One region of the Pseudobutyrivibrio xylanivorans genome, then DNA from elsewhere that is predicted to be linked to it. Evidence: predicted binding sites of a transcription regulator. Region 1 holds the regulator's gene; each other region holds the start of a gene.
The links. The regulator Rex, encoded in region 1, represses fermentation and respiration genes when NADH is low (regulators of the CRP and FNR family bind a similar motif). The targets are predictions, from matches to a motif close to ATTGTTAANTANTTAACAAT.
Positions count from the first base shown of each region.

Region 1 (7,553 bases):
GAAGAGCTTCTTGATACACTTCATCAGTATCGTGACATGATTGCTCCTTATGTTTGTGATACTTCAGCTTACCTTTGGAACGCAATCAAGGAAGGCAAGACAATCCTTCTTGAGGGTCAGCTTGGTACTCTTAAGGATCCAGATCATGGAATTTATCCAATGGTTACATCTTCGTCAACACTTGCACCTTATGGCTGCATTGGTGCTGGTATTCCAGCTCAGGAGCTTAAGCAGGTTGTTACAGTATGTAAGGCATATTCTTCAGCAGTTGGAGCTGGAGCTTTTGTATCAGAAATCTTTGGAGATGAGGCAGATGAACTTAGACGCCGTGGTGGAGATGGCGGAGAGTTTGGCGCTACAACAGGTCGTCCACGTCGTATGGGTTGGTTTGACTGTGTAGCTTCTAAGTACGGATGCAGAATGCAGGGTACAACAGATGTTGCCTTTACAGTAGTTGATGTTCTTGGGTATCTTGATGAGATTCCTGTATGTGTTGGTTACGAAATCGACGGAGAGGTTACAACAGACTTCCCTGTTACTTCAAAGCTCGAGAAGGCTAAGCCAGTGCTTAAGACTCTTCCAGGTTGGAAATGCGATATCCGCGGAATTAAGAAATACGAGGACCTTCCTGAGAATTGTCGCAATTATATCGAGTTCATTGAAAAGGAAATTGGATTCCCTATCACAATGGTTTCTAACGGACCAGGACGTGATGATATTATCTATAGATAAAGATTTAAAAATGCTTTACAATTTAGGTTGTAAGGCATTTTTATTTTGGCTTAACGGGGATGAGTTTATGAGCGATTTAATTCAATCAAAATATTTCAAAATTGGTTTGCTTTGCCTTGTTGTGATTTTGTTGGCTCTTCTAATTTTTTTCTCTCTTGGGAAAGGTGATAAGGTATTTCTTGGAGTTTCTTCTGAAGAGCAAACCTACGCCGATGCTCTTGATAAAGAAAGCGAAGAGAAGGATGAAGGTGAAGAGGTATTCATGATTCCAAAGGAGGATGTTTACAGCTTTCTAATTACTGACTCAAATGGAATCAGATTAACTTTTGAAAATCAGGATGATAATTGGATCTGTACTGATAATACCGATATTGATATAGATGAAAACAGGGTTGATAAGCTCCTTAATTACCTTTGCGATGTTAGATGCGTAAATTCTTATTCAGATGTGGATGGAAGCGTATACGGGCTCGATCAGACATCGAAGGAATATAGGGTTACAGACTCGGCAGGTGGCACTATAATTATTTCTATTGGAAATATAGATGAAGAGTCCGGTGGCGTATATTTTTCAATTAATTATGACTTTTCTACAGTTTATTTAAACAGTGGAAAATTAGCTAAAGCCAGCGAGTACGCAATCCAGGATTTGGTTCAGCTAAATTCAGCAAAATAAGTAATCGTAAGAGTTTTTTACATGTTTACATATTACTGTGGCTGTGCTATTATACTAAAGTACGATTTACTGTAACTCAGGTTTTGGACACTCCGACCTTTTCCTTAGTTACGGCATATTAATAGTTTTATAGGAGGTAATTAAAATGATTACAAAAGAGAAGAAGCAGGCAATTATCAATGAGTATGCTAGAACAGCTGGTGATACAGGTTCTCCAGAGGTTCAGATTGCAGTTCTTACAGCTCGTATATCAGAGCTTACAGAGCACCTTAAGGCTAACCCAGGTGATCATCATTCACGTCGTGGTATGATGAAGATGGTTGGTAAGAGAAGAAACCTTCTTGCATACCTTAAGAATACTGATATTGAGAGATATCGTTCAATTATTGAGCGTCTTGGCTTAAGAAAGTAATCTATACGAGCGGAGTGTATGCTCCGCTCATTTTTCTATGAATTAGTTTTCGAGCCCAATCCGAAGCCACTGAATTTGTTAGCGAAAAACTTTTTATAAGTCAATGTTCTAGATGTTCGCTTCATTTTCAGTAGTTTCGGGTTAGAGCTTAATATAATTAAGTTTATAAGGAGAAAACCATGAAGACATTTACAATGGATTTAGCTGGTAGAACACTTCGTGTAGATATCGGCAGAGTTGCAGCTCAGGCTAATGGAGCAGCATTTATTCAGTATGGTGATACAACAGTTCTTTCAACTGCTACAGCATCTGATAAGCCACGTGATGGCATTGATTTCTTCCCACTCTCAGTAGAGTTCGAAGAGAAGACATACGCAGTAGGTAAAATCCCTGGCGGTTTCAATAAGAGAGAAGGAAAGGCTTCAGAGAATGCTGTCCTTACTTCTCGTGTTATTGACAGACCTATGCGTCCACTTTTCCCAAAGGATTATCGTAATGACGTTACACTTAACAATATGGTTATGGCTGTTGATCCACAGTGCCGTCCAGAGCTTGTAGCTATGCTTGGTGCTGCTATTTCAACATGTATTTCAGATATCCCATTTGATGGCCCATGTGCTATGACTCAGATGGGTATGATTAATGGTGAGTTAATTGTTAACCCTTCACAGGAGCAGTGGGATAAGGGCGACCTTAAGCTTACAGTTGCTTCTACAAGAGAAAAGGTTATCATGATTGAGGCTGGTGCAAACATCATCCCTGAGGACAAGATGATTGAGGCTATTTATAAGTGCCACGATGTTAACCAGACAATCATTAATTTCATCGATGAGATGGTTAAAGAGTGTGGTAAGCCAAAGCATGAGTACACATCATGTGCTATCCCTGAGGAGCTTTTTGCAAAGATGAAGGAAATTGTTCCTCCAGCAGAGATGGAAGAGGCTGTATTCACAGATGAGAAGCAGGTTCGTGAGGAGAATATCCGTCAGATTACTGAGCGTCTCGAGGAAGCATTTGCTGAGAATGAGGAATGGCTTGCAGTTCTTGGTGAGGCTATTTATCAGTATGAGAAGAAGACAGTTCGCAAGATGATTCTTAAGGAACACAAGCGTCCAGATGGTCGTCAGCTTGATCAGATTCGTCCACTTGCCGCTGAAGTTGACCTTATTCCTAGAGTTCACGGTTCTTCAATGTTTACACGTGGACAGACACAGATTTGCGATGTAGTTACACTTGCTCCTCTTTCAGAGGCCCAGAAGATTGATGGATTAGATGCATTCGTTACAGAGAAGAGATACATGCACCACTACAATTTCCCTGCATACTCAGTAGGTGAGACAAAGCCATCAAGAGGTCCAGGACGTCGTGAAATTGGTCACGGTGCACTTGCAGAAAGAGCACTTCTTCCTGTACTTCCTACACCAGAGGAGTTCCCATATGCTATCCGTGCCGTATCTGAGACATTTGAATCAAACGGCTCTACATCAATGGCTTCTACATGTGCATCATGTATGTCACTTATGGCTGCTGGTGTTCCTATCAAGGCTATGGTAGCTGGTATTTCATGTGGTCTTGTTACAGGTGATACAGATGACGATTTTGTTCTTCTTACAGATATTCAGGGCCTTGAGGACTTCTTCGGAGATATGGACTTCAAGGTTACTGGTACTAAGGAAGGTATCACAGCTATCCAGATGGATATCAAGATCCACGGTCTTACTCGTCCAATCGTAGAGGGAGCTATCGCTCGTTGCCGTGAGGCTAGATTCTTCATTATGGATAACTGCATGAGCAAGGCAATTGCAGAGCCACGTAAGGAAGTTGGCGAGTATGCACCAAAGATTATTCAGCTTTCTATCGATCCAGAGAAGATTGGTGATGTTGTTGGACAGCGTGGAAAGACAATCAACGAAATCATTGCAAGATGCGATGTTAAGATTGATATTACAGATGAGGGCAACGTTTCTATCTGCGGTACAGATGCAGCAAAGATGGACGAGGCTAAGAAGATGATTGAAATCATTACAACTGATTTCGAGAAGGATCAGATTCTTACTGGTAAGGTTGTCAGCATTAAGGAATTCGGTGCATTCATCGAGTTTGCTCCAGGCAAGGAGGGAATGGTTCACATTTCTAAGATTGCAAAGGAGAGAATTGATAGAGTTGAGGATGTTCTTACTCTTGGTGATACTGTTAAGGTTGTTTGCCTTGGCAAGGATAAGATGGGACGTATCAGCTTCTCAATCAAGGATTGCCAGTAATTATAACTAATTAGATTTTAAATGCGCCTGGCGTTTGTCGGGCGCATTTTTTAAGGAAAAGATTATGTTATTAAATGTTTCACATATATATAAATCCTTTGGCGAGGATTCAATAATTAAAGATGCTACTTTTACTGTAGATGAAGGCTCAAAGGTTGCTATTGTTGGAAATAATGGTACTGGAAAGTCTACTCTTTTGAAGATTATTATCGGCGATCTTCCTGCTGATGATGGTGAGGTTACTCTTAAAAAGGACGCTACTATGGGCTATTTGGCTCAGTATCAGGAGGATGCTTTCGGAAGCAATATTCTTGATACAGTTCTTGGGGCTCGAGAAGACTTGCTTTCAATGGAAAAGAAGCTTGCTGAGATGGAGGCGCAAATGAGCTCTTTATCTCATGAAGAAATGACTTCTTTTATGGATTCTTATCATAAGCTTCAGCATCAGTTTGACTTGATGGGGGGCTACACCTTCCGTTCAGAGGCTGTTGGTATTCTGAAGGGCCTTGGTTTCGAACAGGAAGATTTTGAAAAGAGCATGAACGAGCTATCAGGCGGTCAAAAGACTCGTGTCAGCTTGGGAAGACTTCTTGCCGCATCACCTGATTTACTTTTACTTGATGAGCCTATTAACCACTTGGATTTAAAATCAATTATGTGGCTCGAAGGGTATCTTACTGCTTATAAGGGCGCTGTTGTTATTGTTGCACATGATAGATATTTTCTTGATAAGATTGCTGACCATGTGGTTGATTTATCATATGGAAAGACAAGCGTCTATACTGGAAACTATACTTCCTTCGTTGCACAGAAGGAAATTGCACAGCTTACTTATGAGCGAAGCTATGAAAAGCAGCAGAAGGAAATAGAACATCAGAAGGCTGTTATCGAAAAGCTTCAGTCTTTCAATCGTGAGAAATCAATTAAACGAGCAGAAAGCCGAAAGAAGACTCTTGATAAAATGGAAGTTATGGACGCTCCTGATAAGGATATGCCTAAGATGCGACTTTCACTTGAAATTGAAAAGGAAAGTGGCAAGGATGTTCTTGATTTTTCTCATGTAACAAAATCTTACGATGATAAAAATATCTTTACGGATTTATCGTTTGAAGTCCATAAGGGAGATAGAATCGCTATTTTAGGCGATAATGGTACAGGGAAAACCACTATTCTTAAATGTATAAATGGTCTTACTGATTTTGAGTCAGGTGAGATTCGTTTCGGTGCAAATGTTACTGTTGGCTACTACGATCAGGAACAGCAGGGACTTACAGAATCCAATACAATTTTCAGTGAGCTTCATGATGCTTATCCATTCCTTACAGAGACAAAGGTTCGTAACACTCTTGCTGCCTTTATGTTTACAGAGGATGACGTTTTCAAGCGTATCAGTGATTTATCCGGTGGTGAGCGTGGTAGAGTTTCTCTTGCAAAGCTCATGCTTTCAAAGTCTAATCTTCTTATCCTAGATGAGCCTACAAACCACTTGGATATGGATTCCAAACAGATGCTTGAAGAGGCTTTGAATGAATATGACGGAACCCTTCTTTATGTAAGCCACGACCGTTATTTTGTAAATAAGACTGCTAACATGATTCTTGAGCTTTCAGATGGTGGCCTTACCAAATATCTTGGTAATTATGATGAATATATTGCTAAGAAGGAACAGCTCTACGGCGCTGCCTCTTCTGAAGCATCAAATTCTGGTGTGACCGCTGAGGAGACTGCTGCCAAGCTTGATTATAAGGAGCAGAAGAGAATAGAGGCTGAAAAGCGCAAAATCCAGAATCGTATCTCTAAGATTGAAAAAGAAATTGAAGAGCTTGAGGATAAAAAAGCTAAAATTGATGAGGAATTTGTTAAGCCTGAAAATATGACAAACTCTGCAAAATTAAACGAATTAACTGCAGAACAGAACGAAATTAATGATAGGCTTGAAGCACTTTATGAGGAATGGGAAGAAGCAAGTTCCCTTATGTGACAAGTTTGTTAAATCGTTGACAAAGTTATGCATGAATTCTATAATTGTTGTAGAAATTTATTTAGGAGGCGTATATTTTGGACAAACAAATTTCGCAGGCTGTAATAAGAAGACTTCCTAGATACTATCGCTACTTGGGAGAACTTCTTGATGATGGCGTTGAACGTATTTCTTCGAATGATTTGAGCAAACGTATGCATGTTACTGCATCTCAAATCAGACAGGATTTAAATAATTTTGGTGGTTTTGGTCAGCAGGGTTACGGTTATAACGTAGCCTATCTTCATGATGAGATTGGCAATATTCTTGGCGTAAATGAGACACACAATGTTATTGTTATTGGTGCTGGAAACTTGGGTCAGGCTATTGCTGGATATGTAAAGTTTGAGCGTGTTGGCTTTAGGATTATTGGCTTGTTTGATACAAATCCAGATCTTAAAGGAAAGCTGGTTCGTGATATTCCTATCCAGATGCTTGATGAACTTCCTGAGTTTGTTAAGAATAACGATGTGGAAATTGCGGCGCTTACGCTTCCAAAGGCGAATGCCAAAGCTACTGCTTTAAAGCTGGTTTCATTGGGAGTACATGCAATATGGAATTTTGCCCATGTTGATTTGGATGATATTCCAGATGTTGTTATTGAAAATGTTCATCTTTCAGATAGCTTAATGCAGTTATCTTACAATATTACTCAGCAAAATTTGGATAAATAGTGGCTTTTAGAAGGTGATTTTATGTCAGAGCGTGATTTTCAAAGTGCCATAGCTAAAATCAAGGTACCTATGTTGATTTTGGATCAGAAATGGCACAGGCTTTTTGCTTTGGGTGGCAAGCCTGATACGGTTAAAAGCCTGGAGGCTAAAGAAAACGAGCTTTTGAAAAGAGATGCCGAGCTTAAAAAGGAACTGAAGGATCTGAAAAAGGTCAAGGAGAGTCTTATGGCTTCCGTTATGTCAAATATGGAGGGTACCTCTGATTTGGTTTCTAAAAAGCTTGACGATGATAAGCGCCTTCTTGAAGAATGTAATGAGCGAATAGCTGCCGCCGAGGACGAGCAGAAGGATTTGCCCGCTCAGACAGATGAGGTGAATCGTGAGCTTATGATGGAGACAATGGACTACTGCTATGATAAGCTTCGAACAAATTCCAATGAGGCTGAGGAAATCACTAACTGGATTAAAGATATCCGTATTCAGTTGAAGAAGAATGTAATTCGCAAGCACAATCGAGAAATAAATAACAAAGAGATTTATTCCTATATGCATGATGTCTTTGGCATGGAGGTCCTAAATCTCTTTGATATGCAAAATGGCGATTTTTATATAGGAGTCGCTAATGATAAAGCTGAGGATGGTGCAGATTCAAAGTCTTCAGCAGAAGTTACAGATTTATCTGGCGTAGAGCTTGAGGATGTTGATTTAGATGCTGTATCCAAAGAGACTAAGGCCTCTTCGGAAACAGAAGATAATAATTCTTGATATTGAGTTGGAA
Region 1 is NZ_CP043028.1:2,698,935-2,706,487, forward strand. It holds gene FXF36_RS12200 (adenylosuccinate synthase) at 1-732, shown strand, start outside; gene FXF36_RS12205 (DUF4340 domain-containing protein) at 800-1,408, shown strand; gene rpsO (30S ribosomal protein S15) at 1,554-1,820, shown strand; gene FXF36_RS12215 (polyribonucleotide nucleotidyltransferase) at 2,000-4,081, shown strand; gene FXF36_RS12220 (ABC-F family ATP-binding cassette domain-containing protein) at 4,146-6,062, shown strand; gene FXF36_RS12225 (redox-sensing transcriptional repressor Rex) at 6,137-6,775, shown strand; gene FXF36_RS12230 (hypothetical protein) at 6,797-7,540, shown strand.

Region 2 (7,553 bases), 110 kb from region 1:
TAAGAATTCCCATTACTGTATTAAGTGCTGCCTTCTTCATGATTTCAGATAATGTGTAAACTGGCTCAACATTAACTGCTGTAGGACCAGCGTCAACATCATTTGCCTTATAAACAAATGTTGTCTTTAAGTTTCTTACTGAGTAGTCAGTAATGAGTGTAGCTGTGATTGTCTTTCCAGACTTCTCAACAGTTACGTCTTCGAATTTTTCAAATTCGCCTACCTCAACGTCCTTAATTTCCTTATAGCTTTCAAGGAGCTGATCAAAACCAACGAAGCTCTTTGATAAGAATGATGGCAAGCCTGCCTGTGCAACTGCATCACCATACTCTCCTAAGCCGTTTGCCATGAAGTAATCTGTAGCCTCCTGGTATTGAGACTCATCAAGGCTTAAAGCGTAATTCATGTAAAGCTTAGCAACTGTATCGTAGGTCTCTGTGCTATATCCGCCATAAGTATCATCCTTCTTGCCACCACAGGCAACAAGGCTAAGAGCAAGGATTAAGGTAGTGAAAACTACTATTATTCTTTTCTTCATAAATTCACCTTCCTGCTCTTAAAAGAACATCTCAAATCCTGCAATAATGTATTTTCTAGCATCTGCATAAGAAACGATTCTATCGATGTGTCCATGTGCAGCTGCTGTAAGTGCACTATCCTGAAGCTGAGCATAATCCTTCTCGATTGCTGCAGCATCTGTGCCATTCTCACTAAGGATTCTAGCAGCCTTAGCAGCTTCCATAGCACCAACTGAAACATTCTCGAAAGAATATACTAAATCAGCACCAAGTGACTTTGAATTCATAAGAACATAAGCTGAACCATAAGCCTGCTTTGTAATAAGGTTAATCTTTGGAATGCTTGCATCAACGAAACGCTGTGTCAACTGTGAAAGAGCTCTAGGAAGTCTCTTCTCCTGACATGTGCATGACTTAAATGCAGCAACATTTGTAAGAGAAAGAACAGGAATTTCGTACATATCACAAAGATCTACGAAATCAGCAGCCTTCTCGCAGCCTGCAGCTGAAAGGAAAGCTTCTCCGTCAACTTCTCTATTACCAACAACGCCGATTGTAACGCCGTCAAGCTTCATGAGACCTGTAACCATTTCCTTTGCAAAACCAGCCTTGAGCTCGATGAACTCGCGATTATCAGCAAGCTCTGTAGCAACAGCTGCAGCATCAGAAACCTTAGCCTCAAGTCCCTCAGATGCTCTGTTAAGATCATCTGTAGCTTCTACGATATCGTTAGGAATCATAGAAATAACCTGTCTCATTGAAGCAACAACTTCATCAAGAGAACCGTACATATCAACTGTACCAGCCTCTTCGAACTGGAACTTAGCAGATGATGTATCACACTCATCAGAACGATTTCCAGTAATTGTATCAGGTGAGTTAATGAAAAGAGATGCTCCATCAACCATAAATGTGAAATCTGCAAGTGCAGGAAGAACCGAAAGTCCACCGCCGCACTGACCAGCAACACAAATAAGCTGAGGAATAACACCCTTAACATCAGCAGCTCTCTCAATTACAGAGCCAAGTGCCTCAAGAGCATCAAAAGACTCCTGAAGACGTACGCCACCGCAATCGATAAAACCGATGACTGGAGCACCAACCTTAAGTGCCATTTCATAAACCGACAGAATCTTCTTCGCATGCATCTCACCAATTGTACCGCCTAATACTTCGGCATTCTGGCTGAAGACAAACACTAATGTGCCGTCAATAAGACCATGTCCAATAATTACTCCGTCTGATGGTTCTTTCTTTGCATCAAGGTTAAAATCAGTGTTGCGTGACACTACTAATGACTGAAGCTCAACAAAGCTGTTGTCATCCAGTAATGCGTTAATTCTAGCCTGAGCTTGATTTAAATCATTACCCATCTTGTACCTCCATTTATATAAAATATTTCAAATTTCTCGCAAGTTTAATGATATCGTTTTTTATGCCCCAAATCAATGTACTTTTGTTAAAAAATTGTCACAATATTGTGTTTTGTATATTGTCTAAATTTTTTAACAAAAAATATTGACAAAAAAACCACCCTGTTACTGTCTCAAGCCTTGGTATTACTCTGTTCAACAAAATGTTTCACTGAGTAACACCAAGAGCTCGATATTTACAAGGTGGTCTAAAATTTATATAGTAACTTCTACATTGTTTGCCTCATTTTCTGCTTCGATTTTGAATTCCTCAATTTGGGACTGAGAAAGCTCTGGAAGCTCTTCAATCGAACTAACACCAAAGGAACGAAGGAATTCTTCAGTGGTACCAAAAAGCATTGGTCTGCCTGGCGCATCTAATCTTCCAAGCTCTGCACAAAGTCCAAACTCAACAAGCTTAGAAACAGCAAAGTCAGAGGAAACGCCTCTAATCTTTTCGATTTCAGATTTTGTGATTGGCTGCTTATAGGCGATAATTGAAAGAGTTTCAAGAAGAACATCTGTAAGAACGTACTTCTTAGGCTGCTTTGCAATTCGAATCAGATACTCATAGATATCAGGGCTTGTACACATCTGGTAAGCTCCATCAATCTCAGTGATTGTAATACCTCTTTTATCCTTCTCATAAGAAGCCTTCAAAGAATTAACGGCTTCAACTACCTGCTTATCTTCGATTTCAAGAGCTTTTGCTATTTTGGATGGTTCAACTGTACCACCCATGGCAAATAAAATGCCCTCCACTATATTTTCAATTTCTTTTATATTCATAATTATTTAACTCCAAACATTTTAGGCAGCAATCTTAGACTCAATGACGATATCCTTAAAGGTATCCTCCTGAGTGATGTTAATCTGTCCAGCCTTCATCATCTCTAAGATACAAAGGAATGTTACGATTACCTCTGTCTTTGAGTGAGCTGCCTCCAAAAGATGTCTAAAGCTGAAAGTATTATGAGCTCTGGCAAAAGCAATTGTCCACTCCATCTTCTGCTCAAGCGAAACCTCTTCCTTCTTAATTTTTCCGAAGGTAGAACGAATAGGATCTCGTCTATTATCCTGTCTCTTAAGAACCTGCTGAAAAATATCATTAAGCTTATTTAAAGTCAAATCACTCATAAGCTCTTCCAAATCAACAGGCTGCTCGAACTTCAAAACCTCCTCAGGAATGGTTGGTTCCTTATAAAAAACAAGACTTGCATCCATCTGGCGATCACGTAGCTGGTAAGAAATAGTCTTGTACATCTTATACTCAAGCAACTGCTGAACAAGCTCTGCACGAGGATCTTCCTGCTCTTCGCCCTCCTCTTCCTTTTCCTCTCGTGGGAGAAGCATACGACTCTTGATGTCAAGAAGTGTGGTTGCCATAAGAAGAAACTCTGACATAACATCCAGGTCGCTGTTATCCATAGCTCGAACATACTCCATATATTGGTCAGTAATCTCAACAATAGGAATGTCGTAAATATCTACTTTATTCTTATCAATCAAATGTAACAACAAATCCAGAGGACCCTCAAAAACTTGAAGCTTTACATTCATCTCCATAAATTATTCTCTCCCTTAGATCCGCCTGTTACGGCCACAAGCCATAGTAATTCTCCGCTCGACTACCACGTCTCGCTTGAGAATTCTATGAGCTTGATGCCTACAGGCTCATAAAAGACGTAAAAAAGTCCCATACGCCTTATGTATGAGACTATTATAATAGACCATATTGTGTGAGTCAATACGAATAACCACTAGATTTAGTAGTCAGACAATTTAAAGAGACTCGAGAGTTTTACGAATTTCGATGATGAAATCCCTTGAATTAAGGACTTTTGGGTTCTCGATTGAAGTGATTAACGCGAGATCCTTTGTCATCTTTCCATCCTCGATTGTCTTGATGCAAGCCTTCTCCAGCTTATCTGCAAAAGCTGAAAGCTCTGGGATGTTATCAAGCTCACCACGCTTTCTAAGAGCTCCTGTCCACGCAAAGATTGTAGCTACAGAGTTTGTAGATGTTTCCTCGCCCTTAAGGTGCTTGTAGTAATGACGCTGAACAGTGCCGTGAGCTGCTTCGTACTCATAGTATCCCTGTGGGCTAACAAGAACAGAGGTCATCATCGCAAGTGAACCAAAAGCTGATGAAATCATATCGGACATAACGTCGCCGTCATAGTTCTTACAAGCCCAGATGAATCCACCCTCTGACTTCATTACACGGGCAACTGCATCATCAATAAGTGTATAGAAATATTCGATGCCAGCCTTGTCAAAGGCATCTTTATATTCCTTATCAAAGATTTCCTGGAATACATCCTTGAATGTATGATCATACTTCTTTGAAATAGTATCCTTTGTAGCAAACCATAAATCCTGCTTTGTATCCAAAGCATATTTAAAGCAGCTATGAGCAAAACTTTCGATAGAATCGTTAAGATTGTGCTGGCCCTGTACAACGCCTGGACCATTAAATGTATGAACAAGTGCTCTCTCTTCTGTTCCATCCTCAGCTGTGTAAACAAGCTCTACCTTGCCAGCTGCAGGAATAACCATCTCTGTATTCTTGTAAACATCACCGTATGCGTGACGGGCAATTGTAATAGGCTTTTTCCAAGACTTAACATTTGGATCAATTCCCTTTACAACAATTGGTGCTCTAAAAACAGTACCATCAAGGATTGCGCGGATAGTTCCATTAGGACTCTTCCACATTTCCTTAAGGTTGTACTCAGTCATGCGGGCTGCATTAGGAGTAATTGTAGCGCATTTGACAGCAACACCATATCTCTTGGTAGCCTCTGCAGACTCTACGGTTACCTTGTCATCTGTCTCGTTTCTGTGCTCAAGACCAAGGTCATAGTACTCAGTCTTTAAATCAATAAATGGAAGAAGAAGCTCATCCTTAATCATCTGCCAGAGAATGCGTGTCATCTCATCTCCGTCCATCTCCACAAGTGGTGTCGTCATCTGAATCTTGCTCATAACATATCTCCTATAATCCGTAAAATGCTCCAACGCATTCTTGCTCCCGCAGGGCACCCTCCGCACCTTTGCGAGGGTCCTCCCGCCGGCGTAGGTCCTCCCTCGCTCGGCACGGTATCCCCTGCTCGCGCTTGCCTAGATTGAGTGCATTTTACTCATCTAAACAATTTATTTAACAACTAAATTTACAATTTTATTAGGTACGTAGATTTCCTTAACGAGATTCTTTCCTTCGATTGCGCCAGCAACTGAAGCATCAGCCTTTGCAATTGAAAGAGCCTCGTCCTTCTCGCATCCGTTAGGAATCTTGATTGTAGCCTTAAGCTTACCATTTACCTGAACAGCGATTTCAATTGTAGACTCTACAATCTTTGCTGGATCAAACTCAGGCCAAGCTGAAAGTGATACATATCCCTCTCCGCCAAGCTCCGCATACATCTCTTCGCAAAGATGTGGAGCAAATGGAGCTAAAATCTTAACAAGAAGTACAAGATTATCCTTAGTAATATGTCCCTCTGCAATGACATCGTTAAGAAGTCCCATCATAGCTGCAATAGCTGTGTTGTACTTCATAGCCTCGATATCCTCAGAAACCTTTTTAATTGTCTTATGAATTCCTGTCTCGATAGACTCGCTGTTAGCCTCATCAGTAACAATATCTGTAAGACCTGCAAATCTTTCAAGGAATCTCTTACATCCACGAACAGAAGCATCTGACCAAGGAGCAGCTGCGCCGTAATCACCCATGAATAACACGTATGTACGAAGTGTATCTGCACCATAAGCATCAACAATATCAAGCGGATCGATTACGTTTCCACGAGACTTAGACATCTTCTGTCCATCCTCACCAAGGATCATACCCTGAGCACTTCTCTTTTTGTATGGCTCTGGAGTATTTACTACACCAAGGTCATAAAGGAAGTGATGCCAGAAACGTGAATAAATTAAGTGACGTGTAACATGCTCCATACCACCGTTATACCAATCTACAGGCATCCAGTAATTGAGCTTGTCCATAGCTGCAAACTCGTTATCATTGTGTGGATCAATGTAACGAAGGAAATACCAAGAAGAACCAGCCCACTGTGGCATAGTATCTGTCTCACGCTTTGCTGCAGCACCGCACTTAGGGCACTTGCAGTTTACGAAGCTGTCAATCTTAGCAAGTGGTGACTCTCCGTCTGTACCTGGCTCGAAGTTCTCGAGTACAGGAAGCTTAAGTGGAAGCTCCTCAAATGGAACTGCTACATCACCACATGTTGGACAATGAACGATTGGAATAGGCTCTCCCCAATAACGCTGTCTGTTGAATGCCCAGTCCTTCATCTTGAACTGAACACCAGCCTTACCACAACCAAGCTTCTCTAATTCCTGAATCATTCTATCGATTGAGTCCTTTTTGTTGTTAAGACCATTAAGGAACTCAGAATTAATCATGTTACCTTCGCCTGTGTAAGCTTCCTTTGTAACATCGCCACCCTCGATTACAGGGATAATATCTATACCGAACTTTGTAGCAAAATCCCAGTCACGCTGATCATGAGCAGGAACAGCCATAATAGCACCTGTACCATAACCCATCATTACATAATCAGAAATGAATACTGGAATCTTCTTTCCTGTGATTGGGTTGATTGCATCAAAGCCCTCCACACGAACACCAGTCTTATCCTTAGAAACAAGCTGTGTACGCTCGAACTCAGACTTCTTCTGGCACTCAGCTCTGTAAGCTAAAATAGCATCCATATTAGAAATCTTGTCTGCATACTCATCGATATATGGATGCTCTGGAGCAATAACCATAAATGTAACACCACAAAGAGTATCTGGTCTTGTAGTGTAAATCTCAAGCTTTTTATCTATACCATCAAGTGTGAAATTAACGAAAGCACCCTTTGACTTACCAATCCAGTTTACCTGCTGCTGCTTAATATTCTCAGGAAAATCTACATCATCAAGACCCTGAAGAAGCTTATCAGCATATTCTGTAATACGAAGATACCAAACGTCCTTCTCCTTCTGGATTACATCGCTGTCACAGATATCGCACTTACCCCCCTGTGAATCCTCGTTTGAAAGTACTACCTTACAATGTGGGCAGTAGTTAACAAGAGTCTTATCTCTGAATACAAGACCCTTCTCAAACATCTTAAGGAAAATCCACTGTGTCCACTTGTAGTAATCCTCCTGAGTAGTGTCGATTGTACGACTATAATCAAAAGAAAAACCTACAGACTTAAGCTGTGTAGTGAACTTCTTGATATTGTCATCTGTGATTTTACGTGGATGTGTGTTTGTCTTAATAGCGTAATTCTCGGTAGGAAGACCAAATGCATCGAAACCGATTGGGAATAATACATTGTATCCCTGCATACGGCGCTTTCTTGAAACTACCTCTACTGAAGAATAAGCCTTAATATGACCAACGTGCATTCCTGCTCCTGATGGATAAGGGAACTCAACAAGACCATAGAACTTTGGCTTATCAGAACCGTCAACAGCCTTGAAAATATCGTCCTTTTCCCAGGCTGCCTGCCATTTTTTCTCAATTGCTTTGAAATTATGTTTCATCTATCTCACCTCGTACTTTAACTAACTAAATAAAGAGTATAATAAAAGCCGTGGCAATTTG
Region 2 is NZ_CP043028.1:2,809,983-2,817,535, forward strand. It holds gene FXF36_RS12750 (OadG family protein) at 1-538, opposite strand, end outside; gene FXF36_RS12755 (carboxyl transferase domain-containing protein) at 557-1,891, opposite strand; gene scpB (SMC-Scp complex subunit ScpB) at 2,147-2,719, opposite strand; gene FXF36_RS12765 (segregation and condensation protein A) at 2,741-3,496, opposite strand; gene FXF36_RS12770 (NADP-dependent isocitrate dehydrogenase) at 3,713-4,918, opposite strand; gene leuS (leucine--tRNA ligase) at 5,087-7,492, opposite strand.
Region 2: the regulator Rex is predicted to act here: its motif matches at 1,974-1,993, upstream of FXF36_RS12755 (carboxyl transferase domain-containing protein).

Region 3 (7,553 bases), 400 kb from region 1:
GAAACTGATGAATAATCTCTTCCGCAGCCCCCTGCCAAGCATGCAAAGGCTAATAAAATAGTCAAGCAAAACTTACATTTCTTCATTAATCTGTGCCATCACTCGGACAACAGCTTCATTCGCCCCTTCATAACCTGCTGAAGCAGCCATTTCGTAGTAGGATAAAGCTGTCTCCAAATTCCTCTCAACCCCATATCCGTTTTCATAAAGAAAACCTAAATTTACCTGCGCAATAGGATAACCCTGTAATGCCGCAAGCTTCTGATAATAAACAGCAGATGCAAAATCAACATCTACGCCATATCCATTGTAATAAAGATAACCAATCTGATTTAATGCAGGAGCATAATTAAGGTCCGCTGCCTTAAGATAGAACTCCATAGCCTTCTCGTAATCCTTGTCAGCACCTATGCCATTCTCATACATCTGACCGATGTAATAGCTGGCCTTAGGTGAATTGTTGTCAGATGCTGTGGTGAAATACTCAAGTGCAGTCTCTGGATTTGCCTCTACACCATAGCCCTTAACATACATAAGACCAATGGCAATATTTGAAAGATTAATTGCATCTCTATCGTTTAATGCTGTGCTTGAAGACTTTGTAACTCTGTTGTAGTAATCAAAGGCCTTCTTATAGTCCTGAAGAACTCCGATACCCTTCTCATAGATATAGCCAAGATAATAGCCACCATCCAAATCACCAGCCTGCTGTGCAACTGTAAGAAGATCAATTATCTGATCCAGCTCTGTTGGCTCAGCTTCCTCATCTGAATCTGTAGATTTATCATCAGACTTCTTCTCAGTTTTAGCTGAGTCTGTCTTTGTTGCTACTGTCTTTGTTGTTACAGTCTTTGTTGTTTCAGCCTGGACAGTGCTTTTCTCAGTCTGCTCCTGAGAGTTCACAGATGACTCATCTGCTGTGTCCTCAAGACTCTCAGCCTCAGCCAATGCCTCGTAGTCTCCCTGGGCAAGCATAACTCTTGCAAGACCAACCTTTGCATTTACTGAACCATTCTCAATTGCTGTATTAAAAAGCTCTGCCGCTTTATCTAAGTCAACATCCACACCTGCACCTGTCAAATAAAAATAACCAAGTGCGCAGGTACCTTCAACATTTCCGGAATCTGAAGCCATCTGATACCAGGAAAGTGCCTCATAAAAATTCTGCTTGATATCCTCTGTGCCATATTCAAGACTTCGGCCAAGCATAACCTGAGCTTCAGTATCTCCCTCGTAGGCAAGAACCTCTAGCTCGCTGTAAGAAAGGATTGTATAGTCCTCAACCTTCACATCATCAAATGCAACCTGCTCAGTAGTGGCCTGTTCCTCCTCAGTCTTTTCTTCCATTTCCTTAGAACAACCCATAAAAACTACTGCTGATGCGGCTATTAATAAAATCAAACGAAAATTTCGTTTCATAATACCTCCAATTTCGATGGTATAACTCAGTCCATCAGCGCAAATTATATCATAAAAATATGGCAAATAAAATAAAAATAGCGCACCAGATAACTGGTGCGCATGTAAAACTTTAGGAGTTTTTCTTACTTATAATTGACAATTTTAACAAAGTCATTAATAAAACCCACAGAATATTAAGCGTTAACAATCTTACCAAAGTCTGGCTTAAGTGAAGCACCACCGATAAGACCGCCATCGATGTTTGGCTTGCTAAGAAGCTCAGCAGCGTTTGAAGCGTTCATAGATCCGCCGTACTGAATACGAACAGCCTCTGCTGTAGCATCATCATAAAGCTTAGCGATAAGCTCACGGATGAATGCGCAAACCTCTTCAGCCTGATCAGCTGTAGCTGTCTCACCTGTACCGATAGCCCAGATTGGCTCGTAAGCGATAACAAGGTTCTTTACCTGGTCAGCTGTAACACCTGAAAGATCCCAAGTGATCTGACGCTCGATCCACTCCTTGTATGTGTCAGCCTTGCGAAGTGCAAGAGACTCACCACAGCAAAGAATTGGTGTAAGACCAGCAGCGAATGCCTTCTTAACCTTTGCATTGATAAGGATATCGTTCTCACCGAAGATATCTCTTCTCTCTGAGTGTCCCATGATAACGTACTTAACACCAGCGTCTACAAGCATAGGAGCTGAAATCTCGCCTGTGAAAGCACCCTTATCCTCGATGTAGAAGTTCTCAGCACCAACGTTTACGTTTGTGCCCTTAACAGCCTCTACTACAGGAACGATGTCGATTGCAGGTACGCAGTAAACTACGTCTACATCATCGTTCTTTACTAAATCCTTAAGCTCAGCAACAAGCTTTACAGCCTCAGAAGGTGTCATATTCATCTTCCAGTTGCCGGCAATAATTCTTCTTCTTGCCATAATTTACCTCTTTTCTCGCCTATCCCCTTCTGAATAACACACACTCTATCAGACACGCTTTCGCTCTTATTCGCTCGTTGCCCTACATAAGATGCCACTTCGTGCCATCTAAGTAGGGACGGCTCATCAAGGTCTGATATGAGTATGTTTTATTCCTTCGGGACTAGGCTACTTTAAGTATTATTTTAAAAATTTGGATTTTGCTTTAGTACAAGGCAGCAAATGCGACGCTGTACTATGTACTGCGAGACATTTGCTAACGCAGTAATCAAGCAAAATACGGATTTTTATTTGTCGTCTGCTGCGTAAACGCCTGGAAGCTCCTTACCCTCAAGGAACTCAAGAGAAGCTCCACCACCTGTAGAGATGTGACTCATCTTGTCAGCGAATCCCATCTGGTTAACAGCTGCTGCCGAATCACCACCACCGATGATTGTTGTAGCATCTGTCTCAGCAAGTGCCTTAGCAACTGCCTCTGTACCTACAGCAAGTGCTGGGTTCTCGAAAAGACCCATTGGTCCGTTCCAAAGAACTGTCTTAGCTGTCTTAACCTTCTCAGAGAAAAGAGCAACTGTCTTAGGTCCGATATCGCAACCCTCTCTGTCAGCTGGCATGTTCTCTGTATCGTATGTAATGCACTCTACTGGAGCATCGATTGGATCTGGGAACTCAGCGATTGTTACAGCATCGAGTGGAAGAAGGATTTCCTTACCCATGCTCTTTGCCTTCTCAAGCATCTCCTTGCAGTAATCAAGCTTAGAATCATCGCAAAGTGATGTACCGATTTCGTATCCCATAGCCTTCTGGAATGTGTAAGACATACCACCACCGATGATGAGTGTGTCACACTTCTCAAGAAGGTTGTTGATAACGTTGAGCTTATCAGCTACCTTTGCACCACCAAGAATTGCTACGAATGGACGTACTGGATTCTCAACAGCGTTGCCAAGGAAGTCGATTTCCTTCTGCATAAGGTATCCAACTACGTTAGAACCACCCTTAGCTGTGATGAACTTTGTAACACCAGCTACAGAAGCGTGTGCTCTGTGTGATGAACCAAAAGCGTCACATACATAATCATCAGCAAGATCAGCAAGCTCCTTAGAGAAAGCCTCACCGTTCTTTGTCTCTTCCTCGCCACGGAAACGAGTATTCTGAAGAAGAACTACATCTCCCTCGTTCATAGCCTCAACTGCCTTTGTAGCAGCCTCGCCTGTTACGTTGTAATCAGCTACGAATGTAACTTCCTTGCCAAGCTTCTCAGAAAGACGCTTTGCTACTGGAGCAAGTGACTCGCCCTCGTTAGGACCATTCTTAACCTTTCCAAGGTGTGAGCAAAGGATAACCTTTCCACCATCAGCAATAAGCTTCTGGATTGTTGGAAGAGCTGCACGGATACGAGTATCATCTGTAATCTCGCCAGCCTTAAGTGGTACGTTGAAATCACAACGAACAAGAACGCGACGGCCCTTTACGTTGATGTCATCAACTGTCTTCTTGTTTAATGCCATTATTCTATTCCTCCTTAATAAATCCAAGTCCGCCAGTTACGGTCACAAGCCTTAGAATCCGTCGGTTACGCCTACAAGCCATAGATATCTCCGCTCAACGACATGTTTCGCTTGAGATACCTATGAGCTTGATGGCTACCGACTCATTGCAAGCTTGTTACCTACTAGCTCACTTAAATATCTAAAATAAAAAGGGGTTCGGTCCATAAGGACCGGACCCCTAAAAAAGTCGTTAAATTCGATAGACGAATTAAGCTAACTCTGAGAAGTACTTGATTGTACGTACCATCTGAGATGTGTAGCTGTTCTCGTTATCATACCAAGAAACAACCTGTACCTCGTACTGATCATCAGAAACCTTAGAAACCATTGTCTGTGTAGCATCGAAGAGAGAACCAAATCTCATACCTACGATATCTGAAGAAACGATTTCATCCTCGTTGTAACCGAATGACTCGTTAGCTGCTGCCTTCATAGCTGCGTTGATACCCTCAACTGTAACATCAGCCTTGTTTACAACTGCTGTAAGGATTGTTGTAGAACCTGTTGGTGTAGGAACACGCTGAGCAGATCCGATAAGCTTTCCGTTAAGCTCTGGGATAACAAGACCGATAGCCTTTGCTGCACCTGTTGAGTTAGGAACGATGTTAACTGCTGCTGCACGTGAACGACGAAGATCACCCTTTCTCTGTGGGCCATCAAGTGTCATCTGATCACCTGTGTAAGCGTGGATTGTTACCATGATACCAGACTGGATTGGAGCGTACTTGTTAAGTGCGTCAGCCATAGGTGCTAAGCAGTTTGTTGTACATGAAGCTGCTGAAATGATTGTATCAGAAGCCTTAAGTGTCTCATGGTTTGTATTGTAAACGATTGTAGGAAGATCGTTTCCTGCTGGGGCAGAAATAACAACCTTTCTAGCACCTGCATTGATATGAGCCTGTGCCTTTTCCTTTGATGTGTAGAATCCTGAGCACTCAAGAACTACATCAACCTTAAGCTCACCCCATGGGCAATTGTTTGCATCTGGGAATGCGTAGATTTTGATTTCCTTACCGCAAACGATGATTGAATCGTCTGTGCATGAAACCTCATCTGCATGCTCGTACTTTCCCTGTGATGAATCATACTTTAAAAGATGTGCTAACATCTTTGGGCTAGTTAAGTCGTTGATTGCTACTACTTCGTAACCTTCTGCGCCGAACATCTGACGGAATGCAAGACGTCCGATACGGCCAAAACCGTTGATTGCTACTCTTACTGCCATTTTTAAATCCTCCTAAAGATTCTTTTAAAAAATTTTTTCTGAGGCACTCTCAAAAAAGCGCCCCGTATGTACTACATTTTAAACAAAACCAATTTCAAATTCAACCCCAAAATCAAATATTGTTAAAATTTTCTCAAACTCGTGCATTTTATTATATATTCGCTAGTTTTACCCTTTTTGTTGTGTTAAAATAATGGCTAATTTCAGACAAGTCATATTATTCAGAAAGGAATCTTAGAAATGTTTTGGGATAATCACATGCACACGAACTTTTCCGGAGACTCTGACGCAGCGCCAATCGATATGATAAAGGCTGCAAAGGCGAAAGGTCTTAGAGGAATTACTTTTACTGACCATTTAGATTTAGGTTATCCGGAGGAATACGGTTTCTTCGATTTAGATTTAGGAAACTACTATCCTACTCATCATAAGCTTGCAATTGAAAATTCCGATGAGGATTTTACTGTTCTTACAGGGCTTGAGGTTGGACTTCAGCCATGGGCAAGAGACGAGAACGAGAAAATTGTTTCAGACCATCCTTATGATTTTATTATAGGAAGCACTCATCTGATTGATAAACTTGACCCTTATTTTGAATCCAGTTGGGAAGGAATCACTCCTGCTAACTTGATGAAAAGATACTACGAGTGTGTTTACGAAAATATTACCAGGTTCAACAATTTCGATACTGTCGGGCATTTGGACTACGCTTTCCGCTACGCCAAGAATACGGATGTAAAGAACAATTCCTACGAACCCTATAAAGATATTGTCGATGAAATTCTAAAGCACATTATCAAGAAAGATAAAGCGTTGGAAATAAACACCTCCGGTCTTCGAAAGGGAATGAATTATCCAAACCCTCACAAGGATATTGTAAAGCGCTACAAAGAGCTTGGTGGCAAGCTTATCACCCTCGGTGCAGATGCTCACAAGCCTGAAGATATAGCCGCTGATTTTGATTTCCTTCCAGATTTCATGAAGGACTGCGGTTTCAATGAATATGTTGTTTTCAAAAACAGAAAGCCTGAGGCCTATCCTATTTAGGATATGTCCCAGGCTTTTCTTCCCTATATCTGTTCCCTGTTTTTATTTGTTTTCAGCATCAAATTTCAAAAGAGCATTTACAAGCTCCTCGCATATTTCCAATTCTGTCTTATTATCTGTTTCTATGATAATATCAGCAGCTGCTACATATTTCTCACGACGCTTCAGCATCAGCTCCTCAATAAATTCAACATTCTTATTATTCTCAATAAGAGGTCTGTCATGGCTGTCCTTTACTCTTTCAAGAATAGTCTCTGGCTTTGCTGTAAGAAGTACAACTCGTCCGTTCTTCTTCATCTCAACCACATTGCACTCTCTCATTGGAGTACCACCGCCGCAGGAAATAACTACATTGTGTTTAGTCTGCATCTCCTTCAGAAGATTAGTCTCCGCATTTCTGAAATGCTCCTCGCCGTACACTTCAAAAATGTCTGAAATGCTCATCCCCTCTCTGTCGGAAATAACCTGATCCATCTCAACAACATCCATGGCAAAACAGGTGCTTAGGAAGTCTGAAATTGTAGTCTTGCCTGCCCCCATAAAACCAATCAGTACAATATTGTAATTGAACAGGTGACGCGCCTGAATTCTCTTTGAATTTTCTACAATACTCTTAAAAACATTCTGTACTTCCTTGCCGTGACGCTTTCCCTCAAGCCTTTCTGAAAGCCATTTATCCCTCTTCTCATCCTGCTCAGGCTGAAGAATCTGAAGGCCCTTAGCCTCCTTATATGCCATAATCTCCTCAACGATGCTATTTCTCATCAGAAGAGCATTAAGAATTATCTCATCATTTTGACGTAGGTGTTCACGTAGTATTTTAAGCTGGTCCATTACATCTTCTCCTTTTAATCTGGTTCTTGAAGTGCAAGACACTTCTATTTTCTAATCACTTTAGTACTTTAAATTGTAACACTAATATTAACAAAAAAACAGACAGATTGAAACCTAAAATTTCAACCTGTCTGCAATTATTTTAGACTAAATCTTAAAGAAAGTCATGTCTCTCAAGAACCTTGATGATATCACGTCCCTCTTCTGTACCCTCTATGATACGACGTGCGCGTTTAGAATCACCAATGTTGTAAATCTCAACATCTGTATCAGCAAATGCCTCCTCAAGGTCATTGATGATAGGTGTGTTAGCTCTCATACCAAGGCATACGAAACCATAATCGAAGTCAATGTTCTCGATGTTGCCCTCTGGAGTCTTAACGATAAACTTGTCGTTGCAAACCTCCTGAAGAGCTGTGTTTGTCATCTGACGAACATTGTACTTCTTCATCTTTGCAGCTGTATCGCACTTTGTAATAGGATCAAGACCATTACCAATGATTGGAAGCATCTCGATGATAGTAACCTCGCAACCTCTCTCTGTAAAGAATT
Region 3 is NZ_CP043028.1:3,098,018-3,105,570, forward strand. It holds gene FXF36_RS13880 (CapA family protein) at 1-86, opposite strand, end outside; gene FXF36_RS13885 (tetratricopeptide repeat protein) at 73-1,419, opposite strand; gene tpiA (triose-phosphate isomerase) at 1,596-2,342, opposite strand; gene FXF36_RS13895 (phosphoglycerate kinase) at 2,630-3,853, opposite strand; gene gap (type I glyceraldehyde-3-phosphate dehydrogenase) at 4,104-5,120, opposite strand; gene FXF36_RS13905 (histidinol-phosphatase HisJ family protein) at 5,379-6,167, shown strand; gene FXF36_RS13910 (shikimate kinase) at 6,210-7,001, opposite strand; gene FXF36_RS13915 (oxidoreductase) at 7,156-7,553, opposite strand, start outside.
Region 3: the regulator Rex is predicted to act here: its motif matches at 5,239-5,258, upstream of gap (type I glyceraldehyde-3-phosphate dehydrogenase).

Region 4 (7,553 bases), 210 kb from region 1:
TATTTAGGAAAGACTATTGCAGGAAAGAATATTTCTCCTCAGGTAGCTACACAGATTTTAGCAGCAGGAAAATCTGAAACATTAAGAGGATTTAAAGGGAAGACTGGCAAGAAGTTCGATGCAGTTTTAGTACTAAAGAAAAACGAAGAGACTGGCAGGACAGAAGTAGTTTTCGATTTTGATAATGTTGAGGCCAATTATGTTCCTGATATAAGTTGCCCGGATTGCGGTAGTAAAATTATCAAAACGAATTTTGGATTTGCCTGTGAGAAATATTTTAATAAAGAGGATAAGTGCGGTTTTGTTATTGGAGAGATTGCTTCAAAGAAGCTAACAGACGCAGATGTGAAAGAGCTTCTTACAAATGGAGCCACCAAAACAATTCGAGGCTTCAAGGGAAAATCCGGTAAGAAATTTGATTCTTGTCTCGTTCTCAAGAAAAATGAGGAAACTGGCAAGACTGAAATTGGCTTTGACTTCGATAATGTTGAAGCAAAAGAGATAAAGGATGTTGTCTGCCCTGTTTGTGGCGGTAAAATCGTTGTTACACCATTTGGCTATGGCTGCAGTAATTATAATAAGGATGATCCTGAAAATTCCTGCAAGTTTAATATTGGTCAAATTGCCGGAGTTAAACTAAAGGAAGCTCAGATTAAAGAGCTTCTTGGAAGTGGAATAACTGATACAATCTCAGGCTTCAAATCCAAGAAGGGCACTAAATTTGATGCAAAGCTTGCCCTAAGCAAGGATGAAGATGGAAAGGTAACAGGTATCACCTTTGTTTTTGAAGATAAGGAAACTGAGCTGAAGGGTGTTAAGTGCCCCAAGTGTGGTTCGCCTATTCTGAAGAATCACTTTGGCTACAGATGCCAAAATAATGTGAGAGATAATCAGGATAGCTGCCCTTTCTATTTAGGAAAGGTGGCAGGAGTCGAAATTCCTGAGGATCAGTTCAAGAAGCTTATAAATGAAAAGAAAACCGATTTGATAACTGGATTTTTGAGCAAAAAAGGTTTATATTTTGATGCTAGATTAAAACTAAATGATGACTGTCGTACAGAATTCGAATTTGAGAATTATGGAGGTTAATATGGAACAGGCTAAAATTAAATCAATGTATAATTTAGATGAAACTATTGCAAAGGATTTGTTTGAAGGAAAGGAATATCCTTGGGAAGTTCTTCCTGAGATTTCAGATTTCATCAAGAAGCTAGGACCAACTCTTGACCCTGAAAAGTTTGAGAAGCGTGGTGAGGATGTTTGGATTGCAAAGTCAGCTACAGTTTTTGACTCTGCCTACTTAAATGGGCCACTTATCATTGATGAGGGGGCTGAGGTTAGACAGTGTGCATTTGTCAGAGGTTCAGCTATCGTTGGTAAGAATTGTGTGGTTGGAAATTCGACAGAGCTTAAGAATGTTGTTCTTTTTAATAATGTTCAGGTTCCACATTACAACTATGTTGGCGATTCAGTCCTTGGCTACAAGTCACACATGGGTGCTGGCTCAATCACTTCAAATGTAAAGAGTGATAAGACTCTTGTAGTTGTAAAAGCAAGGGATGGAGAGAAAATTGAAACAGGATTAAAGAAGTTTGGCGCTATGCTTGGAGATAATGTAGAGGTTGGTTGCAACTCAGTTCTTAATCCTGGTACAGTAGTTTGTCCACGTTCTAACATCTATCCACTTTCACCAGTACGTGGAGTTGTTGAAGCAGATAGTATTTTTAAGAGCCAGGACAACATAGTTAAGAAAAATTAATTCTATAAATATAACATACTAAAGGTTTTGATATACATGTTTTAAGGGGAAAATAATGTATAACATTAGCTGTTGCTATATTGACATTTTCTTCTTCTTTACTCATATTCTGGAGCTGCGGGCGCAGCTCCAGATTTTTTTAATGTTTTTAATTGGTATTTTTTTAACAAAAATGCAAAAGAGTACTTTACTAAATCTTTGGAAAGTGAGAAAATATTATCAATAACGCGCTTATGTCGCGTTAATAAATATGTCATTCATGTAGTATTTTACATAATGGTATCATATTGAACGAAGAAAGGAGTTCTACAATGATTTACACAAAAGAAGTAGAAAACATGTGTCCTGTAGCAAAGGGCGCAAAGCATGAACCAGCTCCTATCCCTGAGGAGGGAAAATGGGTACACGCTAAGCAGATTTCTGATATTAGCGGTTTCACACACGGTGTTGGCTGGTGTGCTCCACAGCAGGGTGCCTGCAAATTATCTTTAAATGTTAAGAATGGTGTTATTGAGGAAGCTCTTGTTGAGACAATTGGTTGCTCAGGTATGACACATTCAGCTGCTATGGCAGCAGAGATCCTTCAGGGTAAGACAATCCTTGAGGCTCTTAATACAGACCTTGTTTGTGATGCTATCAACACAGCTATGAGAGAGCTTTTCCTTCAGATCGTTTACGGACGTACACAGTCTGCATTCTCTGATGACGGACTTGCAGTTGGTGCTGGTCTTGAGGATCTTGGAAAGGGTCTTCGTTCACAGGTTGGTACAATGTACGCAACAAAGGAAAAGGGTGTTCGTTACCTTGAGATGGCTGAAGGCTATGTAACAGGTATCGCACTTGATGCTGATAACGAAGTTATCGGTTACCAGTTTGTTTCTCTTGGAAAGATGACAGACTTCATTAAGAAGGGTGATGATCCTAACACAGCATGGGAGAAGGCAAAGGGCCAGTACGGTCGTGTTGACGATGCTGTTAAGATTATCGATCCACGTCAGGAATAATATAGGAAAGGAGAAACTAAAATGGCTTTATTTGAATCATACGAAAGAAGAATTGATCAGATCAATGCTGTCCTTAATAAGTATGGTATCAGCTCAATCGAAGAAGCTGAGAAGATTACAAAGGATGCAGGTCTTGATGTATACGAGCAGGTAAAGAAGATTCAGCCTATCTGCTTCGAGAACGCTTGCTGGGCTTACACTGTAGGTGCTGCAATCGCTATTAAGAAGGATTGCCGTAAGGCTGCTGATGCAGCTGCTGCAATCGGAGAGGGTCTTCAGGCTTTCTGTATTCCAGGTTCTGTTGCTGATCACCGTAAGGTAGGTCTTGGACATGGTAACCTTGGAAAGATGCTCCTCGAGGAGGAGACAGAGTGCTTCTGCTTCCTCGCAGGTCACGAGTCATTCGCTGCAGCTGAGGGCGCTATCGGTATCGCTGAGAAGGCTAACAAGGTTCGTCAGAAGCCTCTTCGTGTTATCCTTAACGGTCTTGGTAAGGATGCTGCACAGATTATTTCTCGTATCAATGGTTTCACATTTGTTGAGACAAAGTACGATTACAAGGAAGCAAAGCTTAACATCGTTTCTGAGAAGGCATACTCAAATGGTCTTCGTGCAACAGTTAAGTGCTATGGCGCTGATGATGTTCAGGAAGGTGTTGCTATTATGCACCACGAGAACGTTGGTGTTTCTATCACAGGTAACTCTACAAACCCTACACGTTTCCAGCATCCAGTAGCTGGTACATACAAGAAGGAGTGCGTAGACCTTGGTAAGAAGTACTTCTCAGTTGCTTCAGGCGGTGGTACAGGACGTACACTTCACCCAGATAACATGGCAGCAGGTCCTGCTTCATACGGTATGACAGATACTCTTGGACGTATGCACTCAGATGCTCAGTTCGCTGGTTCATCTTCAGTTCCTGCACACGTTGAGATGATGGGTCTTATCGGTATGGGTAACAACCCAATGGTAGGTGCTACAGTTGCTGTAGCCGTATCAGTTGAGGAAGCTGCTACTGCTGGTAAGTTTTAAATTACATTTTTGGGGAAGCTGAAAGCTTTCACAAAATTGTACTGGAGGGCTCAAATCTCCAAAGGAGATTTCTTTAAATGAGCCCGACTGTCATTGTTATATTGTATTTTAGAGCTCTTGGTTTATCCAAGAGCTCTTTTTTAGTTTTTAAAATGAGATTAATCAAATGTTTTATCTCATAAAAATCCATAGAAATTGTACATTTTTTAAACATTATATGTATTTTTTGTGACACCTCTTAACCAATTAAAACGTATGGGTATATAATTTTTTAAACGGAATTATTAGGCATTAACATTAATTTAAATGGGGGTGCGCAATGGAAACAGAAGAAAGGCAAGAGAAAATAAAACAGAGGCTTGATAAAAATCTTACAGCTGAGCAAAAGGAAAATCTTAAAGCTGTTGGAAAGGTTGTTGAAAATAATAAAGGCAACTTTTTCCAATCAATTTCTTTTCAAAACATAATTGTAAATGTTGCTATACTTGCGGCATTTATAATATATGCAGTGATTTCCAACTCAGCTATGCAAAGCGTAAAGTCACAGGCTTTAGTAGCAAGTGAAAAGGAACTTATTTGCGCACAGGAATCGGCTGCATTACGTCAAGATGTAGTTCATATTTCAGCTGAAATTAATCGTACATTAGGACAACTTGAGGCAGGCAAGGAAATGCCAGCTGAAGAATTTGCGGAGATGGAAGGTTATATGAATGATATTGGCTCTCATCTTGATTATTTGGATGCTAGTATACTGGTTGGAAACCTACCAGATGGGCAGGAGAGAGTTGATAATCTCAGAGCTAGCGCAGAGGCATTAGTTGCTGCAGCTGGTGCTGTGGAAAACTTTATCATATCAGGTGATTTTACGGGAGCAATTGGCTGTGTAACTGGTGATTACGGAACAGGCCTTGTTGCAACATATGATGCTTTAGATGCTATTGATGAGGGAATTAATTCTCTAAGCGTGGGCTTTAGCGCTTATTTGGATAGGTACATTGCCCAGGTTTCTGTAAAGGGATATATAGTCATGGCGATGGTTGTTGTCTTGATTATACTTAGCTTTGTACTTTCATTTGTTAGAATTAATAAGACTATACTTGGTATTTCATATGAATTACAAGCTATCATTAATAATATCAATAAGGGCAAGGGCGATTTAACTGCCCGAATAAACACAAAAACAAAAACAGAGCTTGCACTTATATCTGATTGTATCAATCAGTTCTTAGGAACATTGCAGGGTGTAATCAGAGATGTTAAGGATGGAGCAACAGTTCTTACATCATCTGCAGATAGTGTTATTGTAAAGATCCAAAGTGCTAGTGATAATGTAACAAATACATCTGCAGCAATGGAAGAGCTGGCAGCATCTATGGAAAGTGTATCTGCAACAGCAGAGGATTTGAATGATAAGGTTCTTCAGGTTCGAGAGGCAACAAATGCAATTGACGCAGAGGCTAAAGCAGGTGCTGAAAAGGCTAATGAAATCAAAGATGCGGCTGATTCAATTAAGAAGGAAGCCAACAGTAAGAAAGATAATACTGGAAAGAAGATGGAAGAGCTGTCGAAGGTTCTTGAAGTTTCTGTTAAGGAATCTGAACAGGTTAATCAGATTGGCGACCTTACAAATGAAATTCTTGATATTGCCAGCCAGACAAATCTTCTTGCGCTTAATGCTTCAATCGAGGCCGCTCGTGCAGGTGAAGCTGGTAAGGGCTTCGCTGTAGTTGCAGATGAGATTAGTGCTCTTGCAGCAAATTCCCGCGATACAGCTGGTAACATTCAGGAGATTTCTTCTAAGGTTACTGCTGCAGTTAAGTCCCTTTCGGATAACGCTATTCAGGTTATTGACTTCATTAATGAAAATGTATTGGCTGACTACGATGCCTTTGTTGACACTGGTGTTAAGTATGAGAACACTGCTACAATGATAGAGGAGATGCTTGGAACCTTCTCTGAGAAGGCTGATAATCTCAATTTTGTAATGAATGAGATGGCTGACAGAATTGAGAGCATTTCAAGTTCTGTACAGGAAAGCTCAAGTGCGATTGGAATGAGTGCAGCTTCAGCAACTGAGATTGTTGGGGAAATCCAAGGCATTACAGAGGCTATGGATCAAAACAATGAAGTTACAAAGCAGCTCAATGCATCAACTCAGAAATTCGAGATAGTATAGGTTTTTGATTTTCCTCAGAAAATCAAGAAGTCATAAATTTACGTCGCAAGTTACACTCTCAATCCTAGGTATTAAGACTCTTGTTACGGCTACAAGCCTTAGGTTTCTCTGTTCGACTACATGTCTCACTGAGAAACCAAAGAGCTTGATACCTACAAGAGGGATTGATAGTTACTTGTGGCTTAGTTTATGGCTACGCTTTGGTTAATCGATTGACTTTGGCTAGAGTAAAATTTTTATCGGAAAATTAAACAAATAAAAAAAGAACATCCTCTTTTGTGATAAATTATTGATTTGCGAAAACAATAAAACAAGGGAGGATGTTCTTTTTATGGAAGAAATTATAAAGTATTTCGCAGATGTTTTCATCACAAATTTATATGATGCTAAGATTGATTTTTATAAGAATCCACAGTCTTTAGCTGAATTGGTCATTGCAACTAAGAAGGAAACAGATGAGTTAGGACGATTATTTATTCAATCTGTGTTGCAGGAAATGGATATACTTCTAAAGGAATTACCAAAGAGAAAACGCCTATGGAATGTTGAACATAAAGCTGATGCGAGACAGGTTCTTACAACTCTTGGAAGAGTTACTTTTACAAGAGCACTATACGTTTCAAAGAACACTAATTCAGATGAGAAGGAAGAATTATGCTATCTGTTAGATAAGTTGATTGGTCTAGGCGATAATCAGCAGATGACAGAAGACGTTATGGCGAACATTTATAGTGAAGCTGTTCAGACTTCATATCGGAAGGCTGGTGAGGTAGCATCTATTCCTGAAGGGGTTACTAAAACAACTGTAAAAAATCTGCTTCATAAAACAAAATTCCCAAAGAATTTCCAGATTCCCGAAATTAAAAAGGAAGTGGATTATTTATATATAGATGCAGATGAGGATCACTATCATCTCCAGTTTAAGGATGTGCGTGGTGATTTGGAGTACAACGATTATGGCAGAAAGCTAAATGGTTCTATTAATAAGATTATCTACGTATTTGAAGGAATAGAGCCTGAAGCACCGAGAAGTAAACGAAATAGACTTGTTGGAACACACTATTTTTGTCGTGGAGATGAACAGGACAATAAAGAGTTATGGAAGGAAGTTTTTGATTATGTAGAGGCAACATATGATGTAGAAAAAATAAAGAAAATATATATAAATGCTGACGGAGGAGCATGGATAAAAACTGGATATAGAGGTTTAGCCAATGTAACATTTGTATTAGATGAATTTCATATATCAGAGCATGTTTCTAGAATGATTTCACACATGAAGGATTCTAAAGATGATGTAAGGATTGAAATATATAAAACGATAAGAAGCAAAACAAATGCTGATTTTCTAAAACTGGTTGATAGATTAAAAGAATACACTTCCTCAGAAAATATACTTGCAAAAATATCGGCATCAGCTGATTACATAAGTTCAAATTGGATGGCAGCTAAATATCGCTTAAGAAAACATGAAGGAGTGTTGGCTTGTTCGGCAGAAGGGCATGTATATCATGTGTTATCTAGTAGAATGAGTACGCAAGCGATGGGTTGGAGTAAACATGGAGCAAATCAGATGGCTCGT
Region 4 is NZ_CP043028.1:2,908,361-2,915,913, reverse strand. It holds gene FXF36_RS13220 (type IA DNA topoisomerase) at 1-1,089, shown strand, start outside; gene FXF36_RS13215 (acyltransferase) at 1,091-1,759, shown strand; gene FXF36_RS13210 (iron-sulfur cluster assembly scaffold protein) at 2,071-2,763, shown strand; gene FXF36_RS13205 (GGGtGRT protein) at 2,785-3,795, shown strand; gene FXF36_RS13200 (methyl-accepting chemotaxis protein) at 4,115-5,971, shown strand; gene FXF36_RS13195 (ISLre2 family transposase) at 6,303-7,553, shown strand, end outside.
Region 4: the regulator Rex is predicted to act here: its motif matches at 1,911-1,930, upstream of FXF36_RS13210 (iron-sulfur cluster assembly scaffold protein).